Linked DNA regions of Hymenobacter tibetensis. The protein of the gene in region 1 interacts with the protein of each later gene in a pairwise test. Links are inferred from orthologs where the notes say so. Each region holds a gene or a part of one and is shown in the gene's direction. Other genes may lie near its edges.

The links.
Region 2: the proteins of rpe (region 1) and eno interact in binary tests that used the Escherichia coli proteins (3 or more experiments, as listed by UniProt). The link is inferred for Hymenobacter tibetensis from one-to-one orthologs.

Annotation. Positions count from the first base shown.
Region 1 is NZ_CP094669.1:2,830,646-2,833,714, forward strand. Bases 45-2,787 are described here. They hold rpe (ribulose-phosphate 3-epimerase), read left to right. Parts: upstream 45-933; coding sequence 934-1,641; downstream 1,642-2,787. Other genes in these bases: MTX78_RS11290 (alpha/beta fold hydrolase), read left to right, coding at 45-649; MTX78_RS11300 (TonB-dependent receptor), read left to right, coding at 1,641-2,787. Outside these bases: more of MTX78_RS11290, read left to right, coding at 1-44; more of MTX78_RS11300, read left to right, coding at 2,788-3,069. UniProt on the Escherichia coli protein: Catalyzes the reversible epimerization of D-ribulose 5-phosphate to D-xylulose 5-phosphate.
Region 2 is NZ_CP094669.1:4,823,263-4,826,381, reverse strand. The notes cover bases 73-2,865. They hold eno (phosphopyruvate hydratase), read left to right. Parts: upstream 73-729; coding sequence 730-2,001; downstream 2,002-2,865. Other genes in these bases: MTX78_RS19325 (CARDB domain-containing protein), read left to right, coding at 2,610-2,865; MTX78_RS19330 (FtsB family cell division protein), read left to right, coding at 2,199-2,495; rplQ (50S ribosomal protein L17), read left to right, coding at 73-498. In the rest of the region: more of rplQ, read left to right, coding at 1-72; more of MTX78_RS19325, read left to right, coding at 2,866-3,119. UniProt on the Escherichia coli protein: Catalyzes the reversible conversion of 2-phosphoglycerate (2-PG) into phosphoenolpyruvate (PEP). It is essential for the degradation of carbohydrates via glycolysis.

The DNA of each region.
Region 1 (3,069 bases):
GGCGTATGATTACACCCGCTACCAGACCCTGGATGGCTACGTAACCGACCTGCTCAACCTGCTGCGGGAACTGCAACTGTCTAAGGTGCTATATGTCGGGCACTCGGTCAGTGGCATGATTGGCGTGTTGGCCGCTATTCAGGAACCAGCGTTGTTCGAGAGGCTTGTCTTGCTGGCTGCTTCTCCGTGTTATGTTAATGACGAAAGCTACGCAGGTGGTTTCGACCCTGTTGATTTAGAGGAGATGCTTCGCTTCCTCGGGCAAGACTACCTTAGCTGGTCGCACATGATGGTGCCGGCGTTAGTTGGTGGGGATATGCGCCCTGAACTATTAGATGACCTGTTGACTAGCTTTTTGCGGGTGGAGCCAGCCATTGCCCGCCAATTTGCTCGGGCCACTTTCCTCTCCGACTATCGGAACGAGCTACACAAGCTGCGTATTCCAACCTTAGTTGTGCAGTGTGCCGATGACTCGGTTGCGCCCCTGCCGGTAGGGCACTACCTACACGCGCATCTACCTGATAGTACCCTGGCCATTGTGGACGCTGAGGGGCATTACCCGCACCTAAACGCGCCCGTGGCAACTATCGATGTACTAAAGCGCTATCTGGGGCCAGCTCCCCTAGCCCCCGAAAGCTCGGTTCGCTGACGTCTCTGCCTGGTTCGCTTTAAAGGTGCTACGGTAGCTAAGCAGTAGAGCAGAGTCCTCGCTAGCCTTGGGCGAAGTGGCGGGCACGCGAAGTCTTCGATGACCAGGACTAAGCCGCGCCAAGACCGCCGTCATTATAGGGGTGGATTTTCATTTAGAGCAAACAATAAATATTCCGGCGTCAACCGTTAAGGCTGAGCCGTTCCTTACGGGTTGCTGACAGTGGCTGCTGATAGTTCTGTTGGCACCTACTCAGTTACTCACTTACTCTGTACCTTCGCGGTATGACACTTACTCGCCGCCGGGCGCCGATGCTGGCGCCTTCTCTGCTTGCTGCCGACTTTGGTAATCTTCAATCCGAAACCGAGCGCCTGGCCGGTAGTGCGGCCGATTGGCTGCACTGCGACATCATGGATGGGCGTTTTGTGCCCAACATCTCTTTTGGTATTCCGGTGCTCCAAGCCATTCACCGCCACGCGCAACAGCCGCTGGATGTGCACTTGATGATTGAGGAGCCGCAGAATTATCTCTCGGCCGTACGCGACGCCGGGGCCCGCAACATATCAGTGCATTACGAGGCCTGTACGCATTTGCACCGCGTAATAGAGCAAATCAAGGCGCTGGGTTGCGGCGCGGGAGTTGCTCTCAATCCCCACACCCCCGTGTGGGTGCTCGAAGACATTGCGGCCGACCTCGACCTCGTAGTGGTAATGTCGGTTAATCCGGGCTTTGGAGGACAGTCGTTTATTCCAAACACGCTACGCAAAGTAACTGCCTTGAAAGAGCTGCTCGTAGATAGTGGCTCGTCGGCGCTTATCGAGATTGATGGCGGGGTCAACCAGGACAATGCTTTGGCGTTGGTGGAAGCCGGGGCTGATGTATTGGTGGCAGGGTCGTTCGTGTTCAACTCACCCGACCCGGTGGCCACGCTGGCCGCGTTACGGGCGCAGCTCGCAGCAGGAATGGACTTAGAAGAACAGGAGCTGAGCTAATGCCCCACTTTTCCTCTGTTGTTGGCTGGTTGGTGCGGCCGTTGCATGTATTGAGCGTGGTGCCGTTGGCAGTTGGGGGGGCCTTAACGCTCCCTCTGCTGCTGCCGGCTACGGCCGTGGCGCAGCAAACTACCCGCATCACTATCAGTGGAACGGTGCGCGATGCCGACGGGCAGCCGGTGGAACTGGTAGGAGTGGGCGTGGAAGGGCAAGCCGGGGGCACGTCTACGGACAGCGACGGACGGTTCACGCTGAACGCAACCCGTACCACTCAACCGGCAGTGTTGGTTGTGCGGGCGTTGCGCTTTAAAGTGCTCCGGGTGCCCCTGACCTTAACCGAGGATCGGCGCGGTTTGGCGTTGACGCTGCAAAGTGACTCGCGCGCTTTGGGCAACGTAACCGTACGGGGCCGCAACAACGACGACGCCAACACCCGCGAGCAGGTCAGCATGATCAAGCTCGACCCCCGCACTGCCAAAGTGCTGCCTTCGCCCTTCGGCGACTTTAACGCCATTCTGAAAACGCTGCCCGGCGTATCGTCGACCAACGAGCTAACCAGCACCTATTCGGTGCGCGGCGGCAACTACGACGAAAACCTGGTGTACGTCAACGGTATTGAAATATACCGGCCATTTCTGGTGACGGCTGCCCAGCAAGAGGGATTGAGCTTCATCAACCCTGATTTGGTGAATAGAGTGGAGTTTTCCACTGGGGGCTGGCAGCCGCAGTTCGGCGACAAGCTTTCGTCGGTGTTGAACATTCAGTACAAGCAGCCCACCACGTTTGCAGCTTCCGGTACGGCTAGCCTGGTGGGCGGCGCGGCCCACGTGGAAGCTACTTCGCCCAACAAACGCGTAAGCTATTTGGCGGGCGTGCGCTACAAGAATGCCACGTATGTGCTTCGCTCCCTCCAGCAGCAGCAGGGCGGCTACAACCCCACGTTCTACGACGGCCAACTGTACCTCAACGCCAACCTGGGCCCCAAAGACTATCCAGAACGCACGTCGTTGGGGTTGCTGACCACTTTCGCCCACAACGACTATCGGTTCACGCCCGAAACCGGACAGAGTACCTTCAGCACGGCCACCAACCAGTTTACGCGGCTCTTTATCGTGTACAACGGGCGGGAACGGATGCAGTACGACATGTACCAGGGGGGGCTCAACCTGAAGCACAATTTCAGCGACAAGTTTCAAACCGAATTGCTAGGCGGCTTGGTGTACTCACGCGAACTGGAATACCGCGACGTGGAAGCCAGCTACAGCCTAGCTGACATCAACCGCGACCCGAACTCGCCGGATTTCAACCGGGCCGTCCGGCAGCGCGACGTGGGCTCCCGGTTCGACCACTCGCGCAATACGCTCACCGCGCGCATCGCAACAGCGGAGGCGCGCGCCCGCTGGACGCCGGGCAACGGCCACACGGTGC
Region 2 (3,119 bases), 2.0 Mb from region 1 along the record:
GTAGCTAAGGCCAAAGCTCTACGTCAGTTTGTAGAGCCCCTGCTCACCAAATCTAAGAACGATACAACTCATTCTCGTCGTACGGTATTCTCGGTACTGGAGAACAAAGAGACCTTGAAAGAACTGTTCGGTGACGTAGCAGCGAAAATTGCTAACCGTCCCGGTGGATATACCCGCATCATTAAGTTGAGCCAGTCTCGCCTTGGTGACAACGCCGAGATGTGCATCATCGAACTCGTAGATTACAACGAGACGTTGTTGGAAGCCAAGAATGCTGGTGAAGCCAAAACTACGGCTACCACTCGTCGTTCACGTGGCAAGAAGAAAGCTACTACCGCTACGGCTGGTGAAGGTCAGTCTTCGGCTGAAGTAGTAGCTGACGCTCCTGTCGCTGCTGCCCCTACTACAGAAGTATCTGCTCCAGAAGATACCGCTACGGATACGCTAAAAGAAGGCGAAACCCGTGACGAGAAGAAAGACGAAGAGTCTGCGTCGTAAGTTGAGTTCTTGACAACTGATTTGAAAAGGGACGTGCCAGATGGTACGTCCCTTTTTTATGCCTGAATTTTGACGTTGCAGAATGTGCTTTGGGAACGTGAAAGATGGCAAAAGGGCGGCAGCTCTTTTATGAATTCCTTACCTTGGCGCCACAAACCCTGTGTGAATGCCGAACCGCTGCGGTAGCTTGTTTCGCAGTTACTACCTTTCTTCAACCTCATTCTTTCCATTATGAGCATCATCACTGCCATTCATGCCCGTCAAATTTTTGATTCGCGCGGCAATCCAACTGTAGAAGTGGACGTGACCACCGATAGCGGCACTGTAGGCCGCGCAGCTGTGCCATCGGGTGCCAGCACCGGTAAGCACGAAGCTGTAGAGCTGCGCGACGATGACAAGAGCATGTACATGGGCAAAGGCGTGCTCAAAGCAGTTGAGAACGTGAACAGCCAGATTGCCGAAGAGCTGATTGGCTTTTCAGTGTTCGAACAAGGCTTGCTTGATAAGATCATGCTAGAGCTTGATGGCACATCTAACAAGGCAAACCTTGGCGCTAATGCCATCCTAGGTGCTTCATTGGCTATTGCTCGTGCGGCTGCACAAGAGGCTGGGATGCCACTTTACCGCTATGTAGGTGGGGTTGGGGCAACCACGCTGCCAGTACCCATGATGAATATCCTGAACGGTGGTTCGCACGCCGACAACTCTATCGACTTTCAGGAGTTCATGATCATGCCAGTAGGCGCGTCTTCTTTCTCGGAAGCGTTGCGTTGGGGCACTGAGATTTTCCATCACCTCAAAAACGTCTTGAAGAAGCAAGGTTTCAGCACCAACGTGGGTGATGAAGGGGGATTCGCTCCTAACATCAAGTCCAACGAGGACGCCATCAAGATTGTACTTCAGGCTATTGAAACGGCCGGCTACCGCCCTGGTGAAGACGTGATGATTGCCATGGATGCTGCCGTGTCAGAGTTCTACGAAGATGGTGTGTATCACTTCAAGAAAAGCACCGGCGACAAACTGACATCGTCAGAAATGGTGGCTTACTGGACCGATTGGACCAAGAAATACCCTATCATCAGCATCGAGGATGGTATGGACGAAGATGACTGGACGGGTTGGAAAGCACTGACCGACAGCATTGGTTCTACCACGCAGTTGGTAGGAGACGATTTGTTTGTAACTAATGTAACGCGTTTACAACGGGGTATTGACGAGAAGATTGCCAATGCAATCTTGATCAAAGTAAACCAGATTGGTACGCTCACCGAAACTATTGATGCTGTTAATCTAGGTCGCCGCAATGGCTACAAGAGCATTATGAGCCACCGCTCTGGCGAGACCGAAGACAATACAATTGCTGACTTGGCAGTAGCATTGAACACTGGTCAAATCAAGACGGGGTCGGCTTCACGTTCTGACCGGATGGCTAAGTACAACCAACTTCTCCGCATTGAGGAAGAACTAGGTGAGGTAGCGTACTTCCCCGGCCGCAAAATGTAGCACATACCAAACGCTTTTGTAGAAGCGTTTCTATGAAAGGCTCTGTTGTCAGAAGGCAACGGAGCCTTTTTTCATAGTTCGAAAAGCTAGGAGCCAGGTGTAATGCCAGGTTATTTGAATAGAAAAAAATCTATACTTGCTTTTCATTCTGCAGTAAATGCATTTATCTTTGAACCTTGTCTTTTAGTAGTATTCTTATGCGTGTTCCCGGCTTCTTACGCAGCTTCTACTTTTATGTAGGAGTGAGCTTTCTGGTTTGGATGCTTGTATTCGACGCTAACGACTTTGTGAAGCAGTACGATATGTACGCAAAGCTGCAGGAGTTACAGGCCGATCGGAAATATTATTTAGACAATATAGAGACAGTGAAAAAAGAGCGCGCTGAATTATTGAGCAGCCCGGAACTGCTGGAAAAGTTTGCGCGCGAAAACTATATTATGAAACGCCCTAGTGAAGACGTATTTATTCTGGTGCCCCACCAGGACAGTAACTAACCGTCTGCGTCGTCGGACGCACCTTGAATAAAATTCTTGTCAGCCAGCCAGTATGCTTCTAGGTGAAGCGTATGGGCTGGCTTTTTTGTTTTTTTCACTTCTACCTTTTATTGTATGCCCCAACTTTACTTATCTCTTTTACGGCGGACTTATCCGGTGTTCGGGAGCCTATTGCTATTACTGATGTGGGCCCTGCCCGCTACTGCGCAGACGTATTTGCTGCCCACTAGTGGTTCCACATCTTTCACCACGTGCGGTGGAACTCTCTATGATGATGGGGGCGCTAACGGCAACTATTCTCCTAACGTTGACGGTACGGTAACACTTACACCCGCTACGGCAGGTAACAAGATTAGATTACAGTTCACGTCTTTCAACGTAGAGTCATATTACGACAAGCTCTATGTATACGACGGATCCAGCGTAGCTGCTCCGCTCATTGGCGTTTACGATTCACAGAATCCGGGTACACTGTACGCTACTAATGCTGCCGGTACTCTCACCATTCGTCTAACCAGCGACAATGTGGTGCACCTTAGCGGATTCGCGGCTGACATTGCGTGCGTAACTATGATTCCTCAAGCCGACTTGGCCATTCAAGGTGCTTCGGCGCAGCCGTTGGCT